4 regions of the Oceanobacillus sp. FSL W8-0428 genome follow, and region 1 is predicted to be linked to each of the others. Evidence: riboswitches for the same ligand, from Rfam matches in the RefSeq annotation. Region 1 holds a riboswitch; each other region holds the start of a gene.
The links. Region 1 has a riboswitch for S-adenosylmethionine ahead of MKY30_RS17070 (methionine biosynthesis PLP-dependent protein). Riboswitches for the same ligand answer to the same signal wherever they lie in the genome.

Region 1 (5,873 bases):
ACCAGTCCATACTACTGTACCAGCTTTAATTAATTCATTGTCTTCACCAACCACAAATCCTTCTTCAGTACATTCTTTAATTGGGGTACCGATGCGGAATTCAACACCACGATTTTCTAAAGATTGTTTTCCGTAAGAAACCAAATCTTCATCAAACATAGGTAAAATAGATGGCGCAGCTTCTACATTAATGATTCTTGCTTTACTGCGGTCAATATCATATTTTTTACATAGCTCGGGTACTTTATCAGCGAGTTCCCCAACGAATTCAATACCTGTAAAACCACCACCGCCGACTACGATTGAAATTTGTTCATCGCGTTTTTCTTCGCTTGAAGAGTATTGAGCAAACTGATATTCGATATGTTCAGCGATCAAACGGCTGGAATCTATGTCAGTAATCGCATATGCATGCTCTTCCATTCCTGGAATGCCAAATGTATTAGAAACAAACCCTAAAGCAAATACAAGATAATCATAAGCTACTTCGCTGTTTTCAAGAACAACACGTTTATCTTCGCGTTTCACTTCTGTTACTGTATCGTAAATTAGACGGACACGCTTAGGGTTAACAACATCTGTAAGCATAAAACGTGCCTGATTCGGGTTAATAGTACCCGCTGCAACCTCATGTAACCATGTACTTTCATAGTGATAATTATGTTTGTTAATTAAAACAATTTCAGCTTCTTCAGGAGACAGCTGTTGAGTTAAACGTCTTGTGGCAACTAATCCGGCATAGCCTGCACCAAGCACAACTACTTTTGGTTTACTCATAATTCATCTTCCTTCCTTTCTATCTTCCATAAATCAAATTTAATGTAATAACGAACTATCCATATAAATAGTTACTGCAATTAATATAATATCAAATTTTGTTGAAATAGGCTAATATTCATTGTAATTTCTTTAAAAAATCTCTTTTTGTCTTTTTTTGTTTTCGATTATATTCAGATTTAAAAAAAACATAGTATATAATTATTTACTCAGAGTAAACCGTTGCTACGCTCTTGTTGTCATCATCTTTAGATTCATCATTATCCGGTTCCTGATCAGAAGTATCTTCTGTATCTTCATTTACTTCTTCATTGTCCTCTTCATCTAAATCTTCTTCATCTTTTCCCGGCTCAGGTTCTTTACCTCCTGTGCCTTCTTCTTTGTCGCTATCTTTGTCTGGATTGTCCTCTGTATTTTCTGGTGGATTATTATTTTCTTTTACAGTATCTTCTGTATCTTCGGATTTAGAGCCACTAGAATCAGAAGGCTTTTTATTTTCATCAGAGTGTATCTTGCTGCCAGATGCTGATGAGCTTTGATAACGATCTGCTTCTGTTTTTTCCTTTGAATTATTCGCTTCACCACCGGCAGTGTTTCTTTCATTGGAATAATTATTACTTTGCTCTTTCTCTTCAGTTTGTGCTTGATTGCTTTCACCTTTTGTTATTTGGGAAGAAGGTTCTTCCTCAGAAGTTGAATAAGTTTCACTTTTCACTTCTGTTTCTTGTACTGCATAAGCTTCGTCCTGAATTTCTGTTTCTTGAGCCGTGTTTGTATCTTCCTGTACCTCTACTTCATCATCTTGAGAATTATGATGATTATTTAAATCGACAGTCTGATAAATTTGCTGATTATTTGATAACAATTTATTCTCCCATGAAGTTGTAAAAAGCTCTACACTTTCGCCAGTTTGTCCATTTGCAGCTTCTCCGACCCGGGTATTCAGCTCCATCTGGTATTGTGTGGAGCGATTTTCATTATAAATCCCGATACCGACGATAATGATACATCCTGTTAACATACAAATGTTAACCAATAATAGCTTTTTTTTACGCATATATCTTCTTCCTTTTTTAATATATTTTCATACTGTTGCTTTTTCACCCTTTTTATTTCAGACCTTCATAATCTTTTTAATTGAGTGTCTAATTTGCAATACATTATTCAAATAAATACTAACACTACTATTGTAATCTTCATCTCATACCTTTTCAAATACTTTTCGCGTTTTTTTGAATTCTTATTTCCTGCTCTTCATTATTCTATAGAGTAAAAGCTTGGTATGACTGAAGTCTGCTTTTGAATATTCTCCAAAATAAAACTTGATTTTTTTTCCTGGCTCTTGTACAGTAAACGTAATTATAAATGAATAAAATTTTAATTCTTATCCAGAGAGACGGAGGGACTGGCCCGATGATGTCTCAGCAACCAGCTTGTCATAGCAAGGTGCTAATTCCAGAAGGGTCTATCCCTTTAAAGATAAGAAGCGTATGATACGGATGTTATACCCTTCTTATTCCTAAAATAAGAAGGTTTTTTTATTTCTAAGGAGGCTGAATGAAAGATGAAAAAATTAGAAACTGCGTTAGTACAGCTAGGTAACAAAACAGATGAACGTACAGGAGCAATAAATCCGCCTATTTATATGTCAACAGCATATCAGCATCAAGGCATCGGTCATTCTACCGGTTATGATTATTCCCGTACCAAAAATCCAACAAGGTCCGTATTAGAGGATGGATTTGCAAAACTGGAAGAAGGGGATGCTTCTTTTGCCTGCAGTTCAGGGATGGCTGCTATTCAATTAATCCTCTCCTCCCTTTTTCGTCATGGCGATCATCTTATTGCAACAAAAGATATTTATGGTGGTACTTATCGAATTTTTGATCATTTTGAAAAAGCATATAATATTTCTGTAACCTATGATGAATGTCAAGATATCTCGAAAACAGAACGATGTATTAACGAAAATACGAAAGCGATATTTTTAGAGACGCCAACAAATCCTTTACTGCAAGAAGTAGATATTGAAAAATACTCAAAACTGGCAAAAAAACATAATTTGCTGCTAATTGTCGATAATACATTTTTGACCCCTTATCTGCAGCAGCCTATTACACTGGGTGCAGATATTGTTGTTCATAGCGCAACAAAATATATCGGCGGTCATAACGATGTACTGGCAGGTATTGTGGTTACAAAAAGTCCAGCTCTGTCTGAAAAAATATTTGAAATGCATAACGCTTCCGGCGCAACATTATCTGCATCAGACTGCTGGCTTCTTGTCAGAGGGTTAAAAACACTTGCACTTCGCATGCAGCGTCATGAGGAAAATGCACAGAAAGTTGCGGATTACTTGCAAAAGCATCCGGCAATCCGCCGGGTTTATTATCCTAATAAAGGCGGTATGCTTTCTTTTTGTTTAGCAGATGCCGATCAGGTAAGGTCCTTTTTAGCTAATCTAAACTTAATTGTATTTGCCGAAAGTCTGGGCGGTGTAGAAAGCTTTATTACCTATCCCACTACACAAACACACGCTGATATGCCGGAAGAAGAAAGAAACAGCCGGGGAATTGGTAATGATCTTCTTCGTTTCTCGGTGGGAATTGAAGATGCCGGGGATTTGATAGCAGATATTGAACAAGCATTGCAGGATGACGAAAAAAAATAAAAACAAAACTTTACTCAAAAAAGTCCCGGCTCTTCTCCCAGGAAATCGAGCTGACGATTTAATTACCCACAATGGCAAAGAGTGTTACATTGTGATAAAAAAGTTACAAAAATGAGGCAACCTCAATATGAGGCTGCCCCGTATTTTTCTTTATAAAGTAAACCTATTCTCTTTCATACTCTATTCAAAGCTTTAAAACTTACGCAATTCCATAGTATATTCTGATATTTAAGGTTTATTTAAGGTTTATTTAACCTTTTATCAATCCTAAATCTACCTTCCATTGTAACCATTGAAGCTGCCGTGTTTTCCTAGGTAAAAATTGACGAATATCCTCCTCGTGATAACCGACCTGGAATCTCTTTTCATCAACCAGAATCGGACTTTTCAGCAGTCTCGGATACTTATGGATTAATTTTAGTAAGGTTTGTAAAGGAAGCTCCTCTACATTCAAATTTAGTTCTTTGTAAATTTTAGAACGGGTTGAAAGAATCTCATCCGTACCTTCTACAGTCATTTGTAAAATATTTTTCAATTCTTCAATAGTCAACGGTTGGTGTAAAATATTACGTTCTTTATATGCAATCCCATGTTTGCGAAACCATTGTCTCGCTTTTCTTGTAGATGAGCAAGATACTCCGTAAATATGCACTGTCATATCCATTCTCCTTATTATTTGACATATCCATTACAAGAATCAAAATGATAATGTTTGAAATGACAACTTTTTTTAGCTTTTTTCATTTCATTAATCTATCTTAGCTACAACTTTAGCATGGAAATGTGGTAAAACTATGGTAAGGCCATGAAAAAAACATAAAATGAAGCTTAATTTATATAAAGTATACAATTTTTCAAGCCGGTTATTTGCCTAAACCCCTGATTTATCAATACCTTTACCTTAAGACCAATTTTCTATTACAGCCAACAATGCTATTAATTCATCCTCCAGCTCTTTCCCTTTATCCTCATCTAACAAATGATTAAATAATACGGAAAAAATAAGCCGCTCTCCATTCACGTTTGTTAAGTAGCCGGAAAGTGTGCTGGTCCCTTCAATCGTTCCTGTTTTCGCCCGAACTTCTAATCCTTTCATCCGCTTCCGTAATGTACCGCCGACCATTTTATCTTCTTCTCCCGCTATCGGTAAACTCTTTAAAAATTCAGGGAACCAGTTTTCCTCCTGTATTTCAAAAAGTAAATGTGTTAATTCTTCAGCGGGAATAAAGTTAGCAGCTGAAATTCCAGAACCATCCTTTAATTGGATAGTATCCAGATTTATACGGTACGGAGCTAAATTTTCTTTAACTGCCGCTATGCCGGATTCCCATGAACCGTCATCATACATAATACGCCCTAATTCTTTTGTAAGCATCTCACCTATCCCATTATTGCTCAGCTTCATAAATGGAATTAAAATACTGGATAATGGCAATGACTGCTGCCGGTAAATACATTTTGCATCTGTTTTTTTCTTTCCTCTTTTTATTTCACCTTCCAGAACAATCCCTGTGCTTTTAAAAATATGCCGGATTGTTTTTGCAATATAATTTTCAACATCTTTGATCGCCATATATACTTCTTGCTTTCCCTCTTTGATTCCTATTTTTCCCGATATAAAAAAATGATTTTCATCATTAAGCCGTTTTACAATAAGTTCTTCTTCATCAGCCTCCTCTACGGTTATCGCTTCATTTGTTATTGAAATTCCTTCTGTATGAGGAGAAACTTCTACATTAGGAGGGTGATTGTTTTTCTCCGGTTCTATTGTGAGCTTAATGGCATTCGTATCATAATCTGAATCTGGAGCAATCGTTAATGCAGATACTTCTGATCCATATGCATATTGCTGATCCTTCCATATTAAATCCTCAGACCACCGAATATCGTCATACCAGCTATCATCAAGAATAAAGTCCCCATATATATGTCTGATGCCTTGTTCCTTTATAGAAGCTGCAAATTGCATATAATCCTTTAACTGTAAAGTTGGATCTCCTTTTCCAACTAGATATATATTTCCATGGCATCCTTTATTTACTATTTCTCCATCACAATAAACCTCTGTTTGAAATGTATAATCAGGACCCAATTTTCTTAAAGCAGCAACTGCTGTTAATATTTTTAAATTGGAGGCCGGCTGAAGACGTGCAGATGCAAAATAATTGTACAAACTCATTCCACTTGTGCCGGACCGGATACTAAGACCCAATAGGCTTCCTTCGTTTTTACATTTATCTATTAAAAAATCCTTTAGCTTCTTCATTGATTTCACCTCAGATTACAGAATATGTGTATCTGAGATTAATTCGATATCCATAGGTTAAAATCCTTTTTTCTAGTCAAATACCCTCTCAAACAGAAAAGCATTTCATATATTAACCTTACAGGGGGTGTAAATAATGAGTAGTTATAATGAATTTGG
Region 2 (5,873 bases), 360 kb from region 1:
AAGCCCAAGCACAATATACAAATCATCGCGGTTCACATGACGCAGCGGTTCAAATCCGCCCGAACGATCATCATCAAATTCCAGGAAAAGTCCATCAACCTGCAGACCTCCAAAAATGGTTTCTGACATGGCTTCGTAACCGCCGCTTGACATATAGGTAGACTGAAAATTTCCCCGGCAAATATGCATCGTCACCAGCATATCATCCGGTCTGTTTGCAATCGATTCATTAATTGCTCTTGCACATAATTCCGCTGTTTTCTCGGGATCTCTTCCTTTTTCAATCAAAGAGTTTCTCCCCTTTTCTGAGAAAAAGGTTGCCCAGGAAGTATCATCCAGCTGTAAGTAGCGGCAGCCTTCATCATATAATGCCTGAATGGCTCCTTGATAAGCAGTAACCAGGTCATCGATAATTGCTTCATCACTTTCATAAATACCCTTTTCAAAATCCGCCCGGAAAAAGAGCATATTCGGACTTGGAATCGCAAATTTGGCAACAGCATCTCCGGCAATACCATGAAGAAATTTATAATGCTCAAGCATATAATGGTCACTGAAACCAATTTTACCTGTTACTTTAATACCCCGCTTTTTGGTTTCTACTCCCGTAAACTGTAAACCTTGTTCAGCGGTGTAACCTTCTACACCATCTAAGCCTTCCAGAAAATCAAAATGCCACCAGGCACGGCGAAACTCGCCATCTGTCACTGATTGAAGACCGGCTTCCTTCTGCTGCTCTACCAGTTTGATAATTTCCTCATCTTCAATCTGCCGCAATTGTTCAGGACTGATTTCTCCTTTTGCTTTTTGCGCGCGAGCTTCCTTTAAACGCTGGGGACGGAGAAAGCTCCCTACATGATCTGCTCTGAACGGAGCTCGTGTATTTTTTGTTTCTGTTGATATTGTCATCGAATACCCCTTCCTCTCTACCTGCTATCTTCATTCTATAATCCAATTAAAAAACCCCTTCTGAAAATAGAAGAGGTTTGGTATAGTAAAATCTCTTCTTATCTTCAAGCAAAAATGCTTCTGGAATTAGCACAGTACAAATTAGTGTCTGCTGCTAAGGCTTCAACGGGCCAGTCCCTACACCTTTCTGGATAAGAATATATGGAATTATACGAATAATTACAGATTACTTTACATGGAAGCGTTGGATTCGTCAAGGGTAATCCCAAAATATAGGGATCCTGCTGCAATTGATTTAAAATCAAGATAGTGTCAGCTTTTTTTATCAGAAAAAATTTTATAATCTTCGCTGATAACAAAAGCAGACAAATACAAGCAGAAGAATAAAATGGCTGTTCCTTCCCATGATATATTAATTCTCGTAAATAGAGGCTCAATAAAGCTTTTATAAAAAATAACACTACATAGCAGCTGCACCATATAACTCAGAAACATTACCTTCTTCGTTTCTTTCATCTTTGCCAATTTAAGAATAAACTGATATAACAGATTAAAAATTATTCCTACAAGATAAGAAAGAAAAAGCAAGCCGCCAAAATAAAGAATATTAATGAAAATATTATCAAAGAATCGTATTTCAATAAGATTCCAGCCTGCTAAGATATTTGATAAGCCATATATTATCATAATGGGGATGGCCACAATAACTGCTGCACTAACAATTACGAGGCCGGCAAGAAGCAGATTAGCAATAAGGTTGGAATAGTCTATTTTTTTCTTGTTCAAAATTTATAGGACCGCCTTCCTTTGTATAAACCTTTACTATATATAAGTTTCTAAAAAAATATTTTAATCGTTCCAAATGAGGCTACTTACAATTGTATCATAAATGAAGTACAATACAGTTGTTCGTTACTCTACTACAGGATTATTATGCAGGAATACTCTTTAATTGTTCTACAACAAAAAACCACAGCACTATCTAATATTAGATACACTAATGGTTTGAAATAATCTATGATTTATTTATTATTCTATCAAACAATAAATTTACTTTATTTGGAAAATATGTTCACTTAGCTTTCTTCAAAATATTCACGTCTGCCCTGGTAGATAATAATTCTGTTGATAAAACATCTAATTTAGAATCTACTTTGTCTACCTTTTCTTCTAATGAAGTAACCCTTGAATCCAGTCTGTCTACTTTTTCTTCTAATGAAATAACCCTTGAATCCAGTTTATCTACTTTTTCTTCCAGTGAAGTGACCCTTAGATCCAGTTTGTCAACCTTTTCTTCCAGCGAAATAACTCTTGAATCTAGATTATCTACCTTCCCTTCCAGTGAAGTGACTTTTGAACCCAGATTATCTACTTTTTGTATTAATTCCTTTATAGCTAGCATTAAAGCTTCATTTGTCACTTTTACTTCTTTACTCATGCAAAATCGCTCCTTCACCGCTTAAATACGATATTTTTATTATACAATATGTGCTGTTTTTTTTCATCCCCTCTCCTGGAAATTTTATATTAAAAAGGCTTCTATCAAAAAGGAAAAGAAGACTTTTAATAAATAATTTAAAATGAACATACTTGCTCTGTTGCGACCAAAACCTGCTTTTGAAAATAAAACCTTCAGATCAACCTCAACTTGTATAAAACCCTTTTTTAAACATTTGATACCATTCTTTCAATTCAGCCTGCTCCATAATCTCAAAGTATTTTAGAATTTCTCTCGCAAACTCAACTGCAGCTGTTCCGTTAGCGGTAATAAATCCCTTTGTTGAAACGGCCTGTTTTTCGATGAAATGCTCTTTGCCTTTGTAACCCGGGGCACCTTTTATTAAATGAGCAGCTGAATTTCCGGTATGTTTGATATGGTCTAAATATCCTTTGTCTGCCAGGAATGTGCAAGCATCACATATTGCTGCAACCGGGATTTTCTTTTCTACGCACATATCTACTACTGATTTAACAACTTCATTTTGCGGTTTCGCCCAGGTTGTACCTCCAACCATAATAAGCATATGAAAATTTTCGGGTATTTCATTGATTGTGTAGTCTGGAATAACAGTAAATCCGCCCATTGATTTGACCGGATTCTTGCTAAGGGATAATGTTTTTACAGCATATCCGGTTTTCGGGTTATTTAATTCGGAGCAAATATAAGATCCCTCCCAATCTGCATAATTCTCTGGCAGAAAAATCAAAATTTCTTTTTTCATAGGTTTACACTCCTTTTTGATAAGTTTACTTTATCTTTTTTTATTATGGCTAATTCAACTGTCTTCCATTGTTCATCTATCTCAGTAAAAATATATTTATCATTTCGAATATTCCGCCATTAAATATTATAAAATCCTTAATCTAGAGTAAACATAAATATTTGGGCAACGATAACTTTTCTAAACAGATATTATAGCGTATCGTTTCATTTTGGTTCATCGTAAATCAAAACTTTCAACCTTATATCAAGGTTACCAAACAAACGTTCCTAACACAAGTTATTTTTCTAATAGTTTATTCTATATTAAATACTGTTTTTCCATATCAAAATGTCAAAGTAAGTGAAGATGGAGTTACTACTTTAAAATAACGCTCAGACTAAGGAATACTCCCGCCAGCCTGAGCGGTACTTTTCTACAATCTATGCGCTATTTTATTATTGCTTTATTCCAACAATCTAAATCTCCTAGCTTCCTAACTTACTGCCAGCCAATTCATCAGCCTGAATAGGCTTAAAGTAATGACTCTTTTGTGATAACAATGTTTGATGACTTCCTTGTTCCACCAGCATTCCCTTATCTAACATAAATATTTGATCTACATTTTTAATCGTAGATAGCAGAAGTTTTTAATAATCTGAATTCAGTTGAAATAATTGTATGCATGCCATTTTTCCTTATATCATTTATTTTTAAGGTTAAGATAAGGCTTCATATAATTCTTTGCTTCAAACGTTAAAGTGTCCGGTAAATCATCTGTATGGAAATATCTAAAATCAATAGATTCATTTTTATCTATATTCATTTCCCCCTGTATATCATTGGTCAAATAAACAGCAGTCACGGAATATAGCTCATCACCGTTGGAAACTTTAAAATAATAGTCCGGTCCGGAAAATACATCAAGCAGCTTCAGACTCCCTACCGTAAGACCCGTTTCCTCTTTCACTTCTCTTCTTGCTGTATCCTCCAGACTTTCTCCCAGTTCCATTAATCCTCCTGGCACTCCCCAACCTCCATCATGTCTATGCTGAAGTAGAATTTGATTATCATTATTAAGCATAATTACAACAGAACCAGGTAAAATTAATGGTCTGGTGCCGACTAATTTTCTTAATTCTTTTACATAATCCATTAAATCCCCTTCTTTTATCAGATTTAAAAATACGATAATTTGCCTGTACTAGACTCATCCACTACTCTAGAATGGAAATTCCAAACATTACTTGTCATTAATATAACCAATTCATCCTTCTTTTAAGAAACTTTTTAAAACTTAAATCTTCCATACTGTTTCTCCTAATTAACAATGAATTTTCTTTCAGTCTTTGCTCCTTTACATTACTACACTATATAATGACTATTACTTTAAAGTTTTTTCTTTAAGAGGATGTTCAAAAAGTCCAATAAAGATGACACGGCGATAAGAGGATCTTCTACTAAGAACGCCCACGTCGTGTGGGCAACGTAGAAGCCACCGCATCCTGCGGAAGTGCGTTGACGAGCTTTTTCCGATGAGACTGGGACTGCGATTACTCGCCCCATCGAAGGGCTTTTGCGATTACTCGTCCCACCGAAAACATTTGTGGACAACACAGAAGTCATCACAACACGCGCAAGTCCGTTCAGAAAAAGCTCGTCGCCTTGAACTTCTTGGTCCTGTTTACAGGACTTTTTGATCACGTACTTTAATAGATTCGGCAATAACCTCACATTTTTTTATTGCCCATATGTAATGTTTATAAGTGTTCGCAGCAAAATAACTATATAAATTACTTGTTTTTGTCCACTTATAATATTTCTTCGTCATAATTTCTTCATTCGTATGTGATTGAACAAGATTCATTACTCTTTCATGACTCAGCTTCAATTTTTTCATGGCTTGATTTATCGTTACATCCTGGTGATTCTCCCAAATCTGCATATTAAGGAGTTTGATAGTTCTCCACATATAACCCGGCGCCGGCATAAAAGGCATATCTCCATTCATCCCTTCTCTGTACCATCTCTCAAGCATTGCGTGCCACTCATAAAGATGCATTAATACATCACGAAAATTTTTATCCCTCTCTCCAGTTTCAACGGTAATCGTTCTCTTTCTGGCAGGGATGGATTCAATCAACTCAAACAATGCATTAAAATTCTTTTCGCTTTCTGTTAATAAAATTTCTTTCCCGCTTTTCTCAGCTATGATAATTACCCCCTTTTTTACTATATTTTAACATAAAAATCTTTATGATTGTACTAATTTCCAGAAAAATAATCTGCTAATTATTGAGTAAAACATTACTCAATCTTAAATTCATAGCCTGTATAATTAAATACATTTCTAAATCCGATATTCTCAGCAACTGCAATTGAGGGCTTGTTAGAATCCATACAATCCCAATATGGAATAAGATTATTTTTCAAGCACTCCCTCACATAAACTAGAGCTGCTTTTTGCGCCAACTTTTTACCCTGGTGTTCTTCTATGGTTTCGATTGCAATAGCGTGCATATTATCAACTGCAAAATTTGAAAAGCAGATGCTTACAATTTTATTTTTATATATCACACAATAACCTATGCCTTTTTCTAAAAAGCTGTTGATGGAAGACCAGGATTCTAATATCCTTGAATGTAAAAAATCGATATTTTCAACTGATTGATCTCTATTTTGAAAAAGATTCTCAGAAATTTTGACTACACTATAACCTGCTTTAATAACTGGTTCAAAGCTGTTTCCTTTATAATCCTCTTT
Region 3 (5,873 bases), 470 kb from region 1:
AATTCCGACATAGGAGGCAAATTTCCCGGAAGCATCATACATACCACATGTTAACATCAGAGATTTGGCAATTCGAGCTACGTTCTTAGGAATAATTATTTCTTCTGTATCAGGATGAATCCCATCGTTTGAAAGAACCAGGCCAATACGGGCCAAGTCATCGGTTGTAATATTAATAGAGCATTGTTTAAAATAAGTTTCCAATGTTACCCCTAAATCCGATTCCAAATATCCCTCTTCCAGCAAATAATAACCGATAGCTCGATTACGCATCGATGTATCTCGTTCAGAGACATAAACATCTACATCTATTTCAGGTCTGTAGCCAATTATTTTTTCCATTAAGTTAAATAGTGGCTCCAGCTTCTCATCTGATGTATTTCCATTTAATAAAGAAGATACTGTAATCGCTCCTGAATTTACCAAAGGATTAAAAGGGCGCTTCGGATTGTTAATCTGCAAATGCATAATGGAATTAAATGCTTCTCCAGTCGGCTCTACATCTACACGCTGCAAGATATAAGTTATTCCCCTATCAATACATGCAACAATAAAACTTAAAACCTTGGATATACTTTGAATGGAGAAGGAGTGATTTAAATCTCCTGAACGGATCTGCATTCCTCCCTTACCAATAATTGTAATACCTAAAGCATCAGGGTCTGCTTCCTCTAATTTCGGTATGTAATCAGCAACCTTCCCAGTGTCTGTTTGTTTCTTAAAAAAGGTCACCCAATTATCTACATATTCCTGGAGCCACTGTTTATTTTTTTCAGTATTTAAATTTACATATCCTTGTACCATGTATTGACACCCCGCTTCTATTATAATTGTACAGATAAATTTATGAATATCCTTATTTGAACTATACCCCATATAACAATTATTTACCCATTAACATATTTAATATTAATTATTTGTGTCTTAAAAAGAAATAATACTATTTAAAAACAAATAAAATTATAATAATTAAAAAAGTATTGACTTAAATGAGAATTTAGATTAAGTTATTACTTAATAATAAAATTGAATCCATATATCTCTTATCAAGAGTAGCTGAGGGACTGGCCCGTTGAAGCTCGGCAACCTTTTATGTTTATGCATAAAAAGGTGCTAAATCCTGCAAAACGATACGTTTTGGAAGATGAGAGAGGAAATTTGTACATTGGACAAGCCTCTCTTTCTTTAATTCGAAGTAAGAGAGGCTTTCTTTTTTTATTTAAAAACGAATATGAGGTGGAAAACATGAAGAAATTAGCATTATTATTTGTTATTTTATTATCCGGAATACTTGCTGCCTGCGGCAATAACGCGGAAAATGCTGAAGCACTCAGTGAAGATAAGCTTGTTGTCGGTGTTACTGCCGGGCCGCAGGAACAAATTTTAGAAGCTGCTGCAGAGGTAGCTGCAGAAGACGGTCTTGAGATAGAAATAAAAGTATTCTCTGATTATGTACTGCCAAATACAACGTTAGCTGAAGGTGATTTGGATGCAAACAGCTATCAGCATAAACCATTTTTAGATGAATTCAATGAAGACCATGATACAGATTTAGTACCAGTCCGAGAAACTATTTTAAATCCAATGGGGGTTTACTCAGAAACATATGATAATATTGATGATCTCCCTCAAGGCGCAACATTCGGGCTTCCTAATGATCCGTCTAATGGAAGCAGATCTCTATTTATTTTAGAAGAAGCAGGCCTAATTACACTGGATGAAGAAAACAAAGAAACTGCATCTATTCATGATGTTGTTGATAATCCGCTCGAGCTGGAATTTGTAGAATTAGACGCTGCACAGATTCCTAACCAATTAAGTGAAGTAGACGCTGCTGCGATTAATACGAACTTTGCTTTAGGGGCCGGAATCAGTCCAAAAGATGATGCTATCTTATTGGAATCCACAAACTCTCCATATGTAAACTACATTGTGGTCCGTGCGGAGAATCAAGATGATCCAGTCGTAGAAACACTGGTTAATGCTTATCAGTCTGATAAAGTAAAAGCATTTATTGAAGAAGAATTTGAAGGCTCCATTATCCCCGGCTGGGAGGATTAAAATATCTATTAACAACTAGCTGTATGACTCTTACTTCAAGAAAAAAGAAGTTATACCCATTTTAAGCGGGGGATGAAAAATAACTTCCCCCCAAATAAAGTTTCACATTACCTCTATCAATACATATCTGGATACTGACAAAAATAATATTTGCGAAGGGATTTATCTTGTATGTCTAATTATCTTTATATCGAAAGAAATGGCTCCATTGCAACCATTGTCATTAATCGGCCAGAAAAAAAGAACTGCTTCTCTCTGGAGATGTTCCGTCACCTTGAGGATTTATTAGATGAATTAAAAGAAGATCAAACAGTGAAGTTCCTTATCCTTCGAGGTGTTGATGATACTGCGTTTTCTGCCGGCGCAGATATTTCTGAATTTCTGGAAGTCCGCCTTCATGCTGAAAAAGCGAAAGCATATAACGATTTTGCACTTGGGGCTATTGAAAAGCTCTATCGCTTTCCCAGACCGACAGCAGCATTAATTCAAACACTTGCCATCGGTGGAGGACTCGAACTGGCTAATTCATGTGATTTTCGCTTTGCAACGCAAGGAAGCAAGCTTGGCATTACAGCAGCCAATATTGGAATTATTTACAATCTAACAAGCACCAAACGTCTATTTAATCTGGTTGGACCATCACAAGCGAAGAAATTACTTTATACAGCAGAATTAATTACGGCAGAAAAAGGCAAAGAAATCGGCCTTGTCGATTTTATCTGTAAACCTGATGAAATCGAGCAGGATGTTAATAAATTTGTAAAACGCGTGCTTCAAAAATCCCCTGTTGCCAATGCAGGAATTAAACAGGTCATCCAGGCAATTATTGATGGTGAAAATCAGGAAACAGAAGATATCGCAAATCTTGTCTTAGACTCTTACAGCTCAAATGATTACACAGAAGGCATTCAGGCTTTTTTAGAAAAACGGAAACCAGATTTTTCTTAATTAAGGGGTTTATATACAAAGGAGAGAAATATATTGGAACAAGCTCTTAAAGGAATGAAAGTCGTAGATTTATCTCAGGTTTTGGCTGGCCCTTATTGCACTATGGTATTAGGCGACATGGGAGCAGACGTTATTAAGGTGGAGAAATACCCGCTGGGTGATGATACACGGACAATGGGACCTTATATTAATGAAGAAAGCTATATGTACATGATGGTAAACCGCAATAAGCGGGGAATGTGTGTAAATTTAAAAACGGAAGCAGGATTAAAGGTTTTCTATGAACTGATTAAGGATGCAGATGTTCTCGTTGAAAATTACCGCCCCGGCGTTACGAAAAAGCTCGGTATTGATTATGGAACATTAAAAGAAATTAATTCAGATATTATCTATTGTTCTATCTCCGGCTATGGACAAACAGGTCCTTATCGTGATAAGGGCGGATTCGATATTATGGCACAGGGTCTTTCCGGTTTAATTGATATGACTGGTGATAAAGAAGGTAAACCTGCAAAAGTAGGTATCGCTATCCATGACATTGCTGCTGCAGAAACAGCCATTCAGTCCATTCTAGCAGCTTATATTCATCGGCTTAAAGGAGGAAAAGGACAATATATCGATATTTCCCTCGTCGATTCTGGGTTAGCATGGACTGTCTGGGAGGCTGCTGCCTTTTTTGGAAAAGGTGAAATTGCAACCCGTAATGGTACAGCACACCGTGTTTCAGCTCCTTATCAGGGATTCCAAACAAAGGATGGCTTCATCCTGATTGGTGCCGGAAATCAGAAGCTGTGGGAAAATCTATGTCAGCACGTTCTTCATAAACCTGAATGGATCAAAGAGGAGCGTTTCTTAACAAATAGTATTCGGGCAGAAAACGTAGAAGAATTAGAATCGGAGATTGAGAAAGTATTAACAACCAATACCTCTGATTATTGGTTAAATTTATTAGAAAAGCATGGAATTCCATCTGGTCCAATCTTATCATATGATCAGGCTCTCGGTAATGAACAGATTCAAGCCCGGGATATGATTTTAGATTATGAACACCCGGCAGGCGGTTCTATGAAAACACTTGGTTTTCCAGCCAAGTTTTCCGAAACTCCTGGCAGACTTCAAAAACCAGCCCCGCTTTTAGGCCAGCATAATAATGAAATTCTAGAAGAGCTCGGCTATAGCCTAGAGGATCTGGAGCAGTTAATGAATAATAATATCTTAAAAGTTAATCATATTAACGAAAAAGTAAATTCATAATAAAAAAACCTTCCCGTCTGGATGTACTCTCTTTTTTAAAAGATAGTTATTCCAGACGGGAAGGTTTTTTATTTAAACTATAAAGTTTATCAGCTTATTTTCCGATAAACATTTGTGTCCAGTAGTTACCGTCTTCTACGTAACCAATTCCAATATGAGTGAAATCACCGTTCATGATGTTTTCGCGGTGTCCCTCACTGTTCATCCATGCATCTACTACTTCTTCTGGGGACTGTTGCCCTTGAGCAATGTTTTCACCAGCAGTATTGTAATCAATACCGAAGCTTTGCATCATATCAAATGGAGAACCATAGTTTGGGCTATTGTGATCAAAATAGTTGTTTGCTTGCATATCCTTAGATTTCGCGCGGGCTACTTTGCTTAGCTCAGAATCTAATTCAAGTGGAGCAAGTCCTTGTTTTTCTCTTTCCTGGTTTGTTAAGTCAACTACTTCTTGTTCAAATTGACTAACATCACCATCTGCTTGCTGATCTTCTGTATTTTTCTCAGCTTCTTCTTTATTACCAGTCTCTTCTTGATTTGCTTGTTCAGAAGATTGGTTTTCTGCTGGTGCTTCTGCCTCAGCTTCAGCGTTTGGAGCAGCTTCTCCATTTATTAGATTAAAGCAATCGAAGCTACCTTGTTCAAATTGCTCATTATTTAATTCGTTCCAGCCCTGTCCATTAGCTGAGTAATAGACCTGCATAGAATTTTGAGGAGAAGCTCCATTATTTGCAGATGCTTCAGCATTAGAAACAAATGCTCCTCCGAATAATACAGTTGCTGACAACGCCGTAGCAATGCCTACTTTCTTAAACATGCACATACACTCCTTTGTTTTGTTGTTTTGTTTTGTGCAAAATGATCATAACACGGGTTTTCCTGTAATATTTGAAATAATTAAGGCAAGGTTTACCAGAGTCATTTCTAAGGGATTATTTTCTTGCTCTTAAACTTGTAAAAGCCTATCAAATCTACTATTCTAAATTGGGTATATTTCTCCTGTGTTGGAAATTAAACAATAGATAGGAAATCATTTCTATAAAACGAATATTGACAAGTTTCTACAGCAGGTCTAATGTTACATTATAAGCAAAATTGTAACGAAAATGTTACTTGATTTCATTTCTTTTATGTTTTATTTTATAGACTAGTTCTTTCTATATAATAAAGGGAGTTTAACACCCCCAAAAAAGCAATTATTTGATAGAATAGTATTCTAAGAAACTGAAATAAAATAGAAATGTGTAAGAAATGTATAAATGGAATAACAATATATGTTCAAAAGGCTGACAACAAGAACTAATTCATTAAATTTTGAACACTATTTAATACGGAAAAGTGTCGTATATTGTCTTTTCTGTCTACAATCGAAAATAAAAAATGTATTTATATGGAGGATTTTATATATGTTTTCAAGCGCTGAAATTGGAATTGATTTAGGAACTGCAAATATCTTGGTGTATTCAAAGTCAAAAGGAATTGTATTAAACGAGCCATGTGTAGTAGCAATCGATGTGAACACTAAGCAGGTGATGGCTGTGGGGACAGAGGCAAAAGAAATGGTTGGTAAGACACCAAAAAACATCATCCCGATCCGTCCTTTAAAA
Region 4 (5,873 bases), 2.0 Mb from region 1:
TAATATACTATAGTTGATTAAAAGGTAATTGTCAACTATCTTATATAAAAAGATAGTTGAGTTTTTTCTTTTACTTTAGGGATAGGTAAAGACGATAATAATGGTGTAATTCAAAGTAGCTGAAATTTTTATTTATAGATTTGAAGTGAAGGGGAAATGATAAATCCATTTACATAAGAAAAACCAAGAAAATCACTTGTTCTTTAAAACACTGGTGTTCTTGCCAAGGAGATGTCCGCTACGGGAAGCGTAGTGTATTTCTGGAGCGGCTATCTCCAGCATTTTTTATACTTTCTTACTCTTTAAAAAAAAGAAACCCGGGCATGCCCGGATTTCCTTTTAACAATTTACTTCAATTTATTCTGCAAATACCTTATGCCATTCTGCTTTATGTTCCAGTAATTCTTTTGCTAATTCTTTGGCACCTTCTAAGCTGTGGCTCGCAGCCCAGCCGCATTGAACTTCATTACATGCGGGAACTTCTTCAGCATTTAATACATCTTCTAAAGTTTTTTCTACTGTTTCCAGAAGTCCATCATAGTTGTCATCGTTTAAAATAGTTAAATAGAATCCAGTTTGGCAGCCCATTGGACTAAAATCTACTACCGTATCATGATGGTTTCTAATTAATTCAGCCATTAGATGCTCCAGTGAATGAAGTGCAGGCATATCCATATGTCCTTTATTCGGCTGTTTTAAACGCAGGTCATACTTATAGATAACATCTCCATTTGCACCTTTTGTTGTTCCAGCCAAACGGATATAGGGTGCTGCCACTTTTGTGTGATCCAGATTAAAACTTTCTACATTCATTGCTTTTACCATAATTGATACGCTCCTTCTTTTTTCTTTAGTTTAACATGTTATTCTTTATTTTTTTAGTTTCCAGCTTTTTTAAATCTGGGAAAGCCTATTAATATAGCAATGATACCACAAATTCCTAATGTCATTGGGTAAATAGAATAAGGTATGATGCTTACTGGTGAAATAGCTGCAAGACCGGCAGCCGCCAGCATTTGCCCTCCATAAGGAACGAGCCCTTGCCAGCAGCTTGAAAAGATATCCAGCAGACTGGCAGACTTTCGCGGGTCAACGTTATATTCATCGGCAATATTTTTTGCTAGTGGTCCAGTCATAATAATCGAAATGGTATTGTTTGCTGTTGCGATGTCGGCGGCACTTACTAACCCGGCAATACCAAATTCCGCTCCTTTTTTCGTTCTTATTCTGCTGGTTACAGTATTGAGCAGCCACTGAATACCACCATTATATTGGATGATGCCAATCATTCCGCCAATGAAAATAGCAACTAGTGCAATATCCTGCATGTTTAAGACCCCTTGAGAAACGGCTTGGATAAGTCCCGTTCCGGTAAAAGAACCATTGAGCAATCCAATAATACCGGCTAGAATAGTTCCTCCGAATAGAACAATGAGTACATTGATTCCGATAAGCGCACAAACTAATACAGCAATATAAGGCAAAACTTGAATAAATTCATAAGGATATTCACCAGCTAATTCAACGGAGCTCCCACGAGTGATAAACCAAAGAATAATAGATGTAACTATTGCTCCCGGTAAAATAATAAAAAAGTTTGTCTTAAATTTATCACTCATTTTTGTATGCTGTGTCCGTACGGCAGCGATGGTTGTATCTGAAATCATAGATAAATTGTCTCCGAACATTGCTCCACTGATTACTGTCCCCATTGCTAGTGCCAGTGGAATGCCGGTTTGCTCAGCAATACCTATGCCGATAGGGGTAAGTGCAGCAACAGTTCCCATAGAAGTCCCCATGGAAAGAGAGATAAAACAACCGACAATAAACAGGCCGACCATCAAATAATTACTTGGAATGAACGACAGCCCCATATTAACTGTTGATTCAACGGCACCCATTTCTGAAGCGGTCTGGGCAAATGCCCCAGCCAAAATAAAAATAACTACCATTAACATGATATTTGGATGTCCTGCACCTTTGGTGAATATCTCCAGCTTTGCAGTAAGTTTTTCTTTTCGATTCATTGCTAGTGCCGCAGCTGATGCAATAATGATAGCAACATTAATTGGCATGTTGGAAAAGTCGCCTGTGATTAATCCAGTGCCAATAAATAAAAGTACAAAAATAAGTAATGGTAAAAGCGCCAATAAGCTTCCTTTATTTTCTTGATTAGCCATTGAAATCCTCCTGATTTTTTATCTGTTTAAGATAATGGAATATAAAAAACGATTAGTTCATGGTCATACCGCCGGTAACATTTACTCCTTGCCCTGTCATATAATCCGAATAAGTGGACGCCAAAAAGATAACAACATTTGCAATATCCTGCGGAACCCCTGTTCTTCCTAAAGGGACCTGAGAATTATCCTCGAGTTCAATTGCCTCCGCATTAACTTTTCGAAGCTCACCGCCAATCGTTCTTTCTGTCCTCTTCATATCTGTTTCAACGATACCTGGGCAGACGGCGTTCACATTGATTTTATCCTTAGCCAGCTCTAGAGCAGCAACCTTGGTCATACCAAGAACAGCATGCTTTGAAGCGACATAGCTCCCCATAAGCCGGTATCCGTTTTTGCCGGCCTGTGAAGAAATATTGATAATTTTTCCGCCTTCTCCCTGCTGTTTAAGGGCATTAGCCGCCGCCTGCATACAGAGGTAGACTCCTTTTGCATTAACATCCATTGTTTTATCCCAATCATTTTCCTTTATATCAACAAAATAATCCATTGTAGAAATTCCAGCATTATTTACTAAGATATCTAATCTGCCAAAATGATCTATCACATGCTTGACCATATTGTCTATCTGATCACTTTTTGATACATCGGTGGCAATATATAAAACATTAGCTGCTGCATTTGCAGGCGCATCTATTTTGTCAGCTACAGCAACCTTTGCCCCGCAATCCAGAAGTGCCTCTACAATTGCCTTGCCAATTCCGTTAGCTCCACCAGTTACAATCGCAACCTTACCTGTTAAATCCATTGTGTACATCACGAACATTCCTTCCCTTCATTGCTGGAATAAAAAGCAAAATAAAAACCCCTTCTTAAATCAAAAGAAGAGGTAAAAATGAAATAAATTATTTTTCTCTTCCTATCTCTAAGCTTTGATGCTACTGGAATTGGCACAGTACTAATATAGTCCGCTGCCGAGGCTTCGAAGGGCCAGTCCCTCCACCTCTCTAGATAAGAAATTATATACTTATAGAATATGAATTTTGTAATTAATAGTAATAAGATACAAGAAATAAATTTGAAAGTCAATATTTGTTGTGGAATTACCTTTCCAATTTTGTTCTTTTCGAATACCCTGTTTAACTGTAGTTTAGAAGCAAATAGACCTTAAGGCTTAGACAAAGATATTTCTCAGGCTCATTACGGGGAAGTGCCAAAACCGATAAGATAAAGATACGATAACGAAAGGGGAAAAACAAAATGAAAAAATTCATGTTGTTTGTCGGAGGACTGATCGCGGTGCTTGTCCTTCTAGCAAATTTAGGTCCAATGGTATTACTGGCATTAAGCGTATGGCTACTATATATATGCTTTAAAAAATTTATGAGCACAGATTCAACTGCTGCAAAAGTAGGTTGGGCGATACTCGGATTAGTTGTAGTGAGCATTACATTCTCTAATATTTATGCTGTTTTAGGTGTTGCAGCGGCATATGCGCTTTACCTTATCTATAAAAATTGGAACACACCGGAAAGCTCTGTTGTCCACGAAATAAAAGAAGATGAAGACCCATTTACGAATTTTGAAAAACAGTGGGCGGAGTTAAACAAATAAAAATCATAAAAGGAGAGATTGATTATGTCAACAAATATTTTCACTCGAATGAAGGATACGATTTCAGCAGATTTACACACAATGATGGATAGAAAGGAGCAAAAGAATCCAATTGCTGCGCTTAATCATTATTTACGCCAAAGTGAACAGGAAAAAGAAAAAGTAAGAAAGCTGATTGACCGCCAATATAAATTAAAAGAAGAGTTTGCACGTGAGTATATGAAAGCACAGGAACTTGCGGATAAACGCTTAAATCAAGCACAAATCGCAGATCGTGCTCAGGAAGAGGAAATGCATGAATTTGCTCTAAAAGAGCATGAAGAATATCAAAACCGTGCAGATCGTATGAAAGCATCCAGAGAAGTAGCTATTACCGAGCTTGAAAACCTGGAGCAGAAATACGAAGAGATGAAGCACCGCTTAAAGGATATGCACCTGCGCCGTATGGAACTGATGGGACGTGAAAATATCGCAAAAGCGAATCATCAAATTAATCGGGTAGTGGAAGAGTCACCAGAAAAACCATTCTCTAAGTTTGCAGAAATGGAGCAGTATATTGAAAACCTGGAGTACAAAGTAAACAGCTCATACTATCGAAGCACGTTTGACAACAAAATTGCAGCAATTGAGAAGAATTTAGATGAAAAGGAAACAAACTAGAGCGCATAGACAGAAGCGAAAAAATTAAAAAGTGTTCTTAGCAGCTCAAACAGCACTCCCCTCATTGCCAATTGGTAATGAGGGGAGTGCCTATTTTGAAAACCAAAATAATTGCAGTATAAAAATTAATTAATAAAATTAGTATGGCGTACTTTCCAATCTTCCAGTTTAATAAACACCCAGAATCCATAGATACCTAATGTGATAATCGTTAAAAGCCACCATTTGATCCAGTTGCCGAAAAGGCCAACAGCTGAACCTGAAAAATGCATCCGTTTGCCATCAATAACTGTATGATTTATTCTCCAACCATAAATCATTGTAATTGACCACGGATAACAAATTCCTAGTGTAAAGACCGTCACTAATGTCCCAAGAATAACCCAGCCAATGAATTGAAGTAATCCACCATCAAAGAAGCTGGTTCTTCCTTTAAATGTTTCTACTCTCTCATTCTCCACCATTAACTCCCTGCTCTCTATGTAAATGATGCTGTATATTCTACCAGAAAATAGAAGGGATTATCGATACTTAATTGTATTGTAGTAGATTTTCTGTGGGAGTATTTGTAAAATAAAGACAATTCAAATGAAGGGAGTGTGCCATTGTTTACAACGCCCATCATTTTAGAAGAAAAAACAGACTACATGAAGCATGATCGGCTGACGAAAAAGCTCATACAAGAGTTTTTTGAGGAGTTCATCGAAGGCTTTTCCCCCGAACTTTACCCCTATATTGATTTCTCCAAGGTGACATTCCTTGAACAGGAAGTATACTTGGACTACATCAATGGCCGCAGGAAGGAAATAGATATTCTCGCTGAAGTAAAGCTGAATCACCAGGACAAAATCCTCCATATTCACACCGAAGCACAGTCAATTCATGAAGATGATTTCCCCGAAAGAATGTATCTCTATTTTTCTTACCTCTACGCCAAACACCGCAAACCGATTCAACCCATCGCCGTTTTGAGTTATACTAGAGAAAAAGAAGAACCGACTCAATTCCAAATTAATACACCTACACAAAACGTACTTCAATTTAATTTTTTACAATTACATTTAACCAAGAAAAAGTGGAAGGAATATATTCAATCAGACAACCCGGCGGTGGCAGCGTTACTCAGTCAAATGGGCTATGAAGAGCATGAACGTGCTTAGGTAAAGCTAGAATTTCTGCGCATGATTACCCGAATGAAAATAGATCCAGCCAAAACAACATTTTTATATGGATTTTTTGAGACTTATTTGAAGCTAAATAAAGAGGAGGAAGCGCAAATGATGGAGAAAATCGAAAACTTGCCGGAAGAGGAAAAAGAAATGGTACTTCATCTTCCTAATTCATATTTTGAGAAGGGGTTGGAAGAAGGAAAACAAGAAGGAAAGCGGGAAGGGATAGCAGAAGGCAGGAAAGAAGGTA

Region 2: linked by a shared signal. The riboswitch ahead of MKY30_RS15335 (5-methyltetrahydropteroyltriglutamate--homocysteine S-methyltransferase) and the one ahead of MKY30_RS17070 (methionine biosynthesis PLP-dependent protein) in region 1 are both predicted to bind S-adenosylmethionine.
Region 3: linked by a shared signal. The riboswitch ahead of MKY30_RS14780 (MetQ/NlpA family ABC transporter substrate-binding protein) and the one ahead of MKY30_RS17070 (methionine biosynthesis PLP-dependent protein) in region 1 are both predicted to bind S-adenosylmethionine.
Region 4: linked by a shared signal. The riboswitch ahead of MKY30_RS07345 (SDR family NAD(P)-dependent oxidoreductase) and the one ahead of MKY30_RS17070 (methionine biosynthesis PLP-dependent protein) in region 1 are both predicted to bind S-adenosylmethionine.

The regions. Positions count from the first base shown of each region.
Region 1 covers NZ_JBBORB010000001.1:3,577,882-3,583,754, reverse strand. Annotated here, with positions in the region: gene MKY30_RS17080 (NAD(P)/FAD-dependent oxidoreductase) at 1-777, opposite strand, end outside; gene MKY30_RS17075 (hypothetical protein) at 983-1,834, opposite strand; SAM riboswitch class I at 2,159-2,263, shown strand; gene MKY30_RS17070 (methionine biosynthesis PLP-dependent protein) at 2,342-3,448, shown strand; gene spx (transcriptional regulator Spx) at 3,699-4,106, opposite strand; gene dacB (D-alanyl-D-alanine carboxypeptidase/D-alanyl-D-alanine endopeptidase) at 4,350-5,714, opposite strand; gene MKY30_RS17055 (YjcZ family sporulation protein) at 5,851-5,873, shown strand, end outside.
Region 2 covers NZ_JBBORB010000001.1:3,214,453-3,220,325, reverse strand. Annotated here, with positions in the region: gene MKY30_RS15335 (5-methyltetrahydropteroyltriglutamate--homocysteine S-methyltransferase) at 1-909, opposite strand, end outside; SAM riboswitch class I at 1,005-1,107, opposite strand; gene MKY30_RS15330 (hypothetical protein) at 1,222-1,695, opposite strand; gene MKY30_RS15325 (hypothetical protein) at 1,982-2,347, opposite strand; gene MKY30_RS15320 (type 1 glutamine amidotransferase family protein) at 2,553-3,131, opposite strand; gene MKY30_RS15315 (NUDIX hydrolase) at 3,814-4,266, opposite strand; gene MKY30_RS15310 (ClbS/DfsB family four-helix bundle protein) at 4,795-5,322, opposite strand; gene MKY30_RS15305 (GNAT family N-acetyltransferase) at 5,418-5,873, opposite strand, start outside.
Region 3 covers NZ_JBBORB010000001.1:3,104,060-3,109,932, reverse strand. Annotated here, with positions in the region: gene MKY30_RS14785 (glutaminase) at 1-804, opposite strand, end outside; SAM riboswitch class I at 1,041-1,151, shown strand; gene MKY30_RS14780 (MetQ/NlpA family ABC transporter substrate-binding protein) at 1,246-2,061, shown strand; gene MKY30_RS14775 (enoyl-CoA hydratase/isomerase family protein) at 2,233-3,009, shown strand; gene MKY30_RS14770 (CaiB/BaiF CoA transferase family protein) at 3,043-4,263, shown strand; gene MKY30_RS14765 (CAP domain-containing protein) at 4,358-5,083, opposite strand; gene mreBH (rod-share determining protein MreBH) at 5,673-5,873, shown strand, end outside.
Region 4 covers NZ_JBBORB010000001.1:1,615,798-1,621,670, forward strand. Annotated here, with positions in the region: gene MKY30_RS07335 (S-ribosylhomocysteine lyase) at 358-825, opposite strand; gene MKY30_RS07340 (Na+/H+ antiporter NhaC family protein) at 879-2,180, opposite strand; gene MKY30_RS07345 (SDR family NAD(P)-dependent oxidoreductase) at 2,233-2,997, opposite strand; SAM riboswitch class I at 3,097-3,198, opposite strand; gene MKY30_RS07350 (lmo0954 family membrane protein) at 3,441-3,794, shown strand; gene MKY30_RS07355 (PspA/IM30 family protein) at 3,819-4,454, shown strand; gene MKY30_RS07360 (DUF898 family protein) at 4,580-4,918, opposite strand; gene MKY30_RS07365 (hypothetical protein) at 5,060-5,614, shown strand; gene MKY30_RS07370 (helix-turn-helix domain-containing protein) at 5,732-5,873, shown strand, end outside.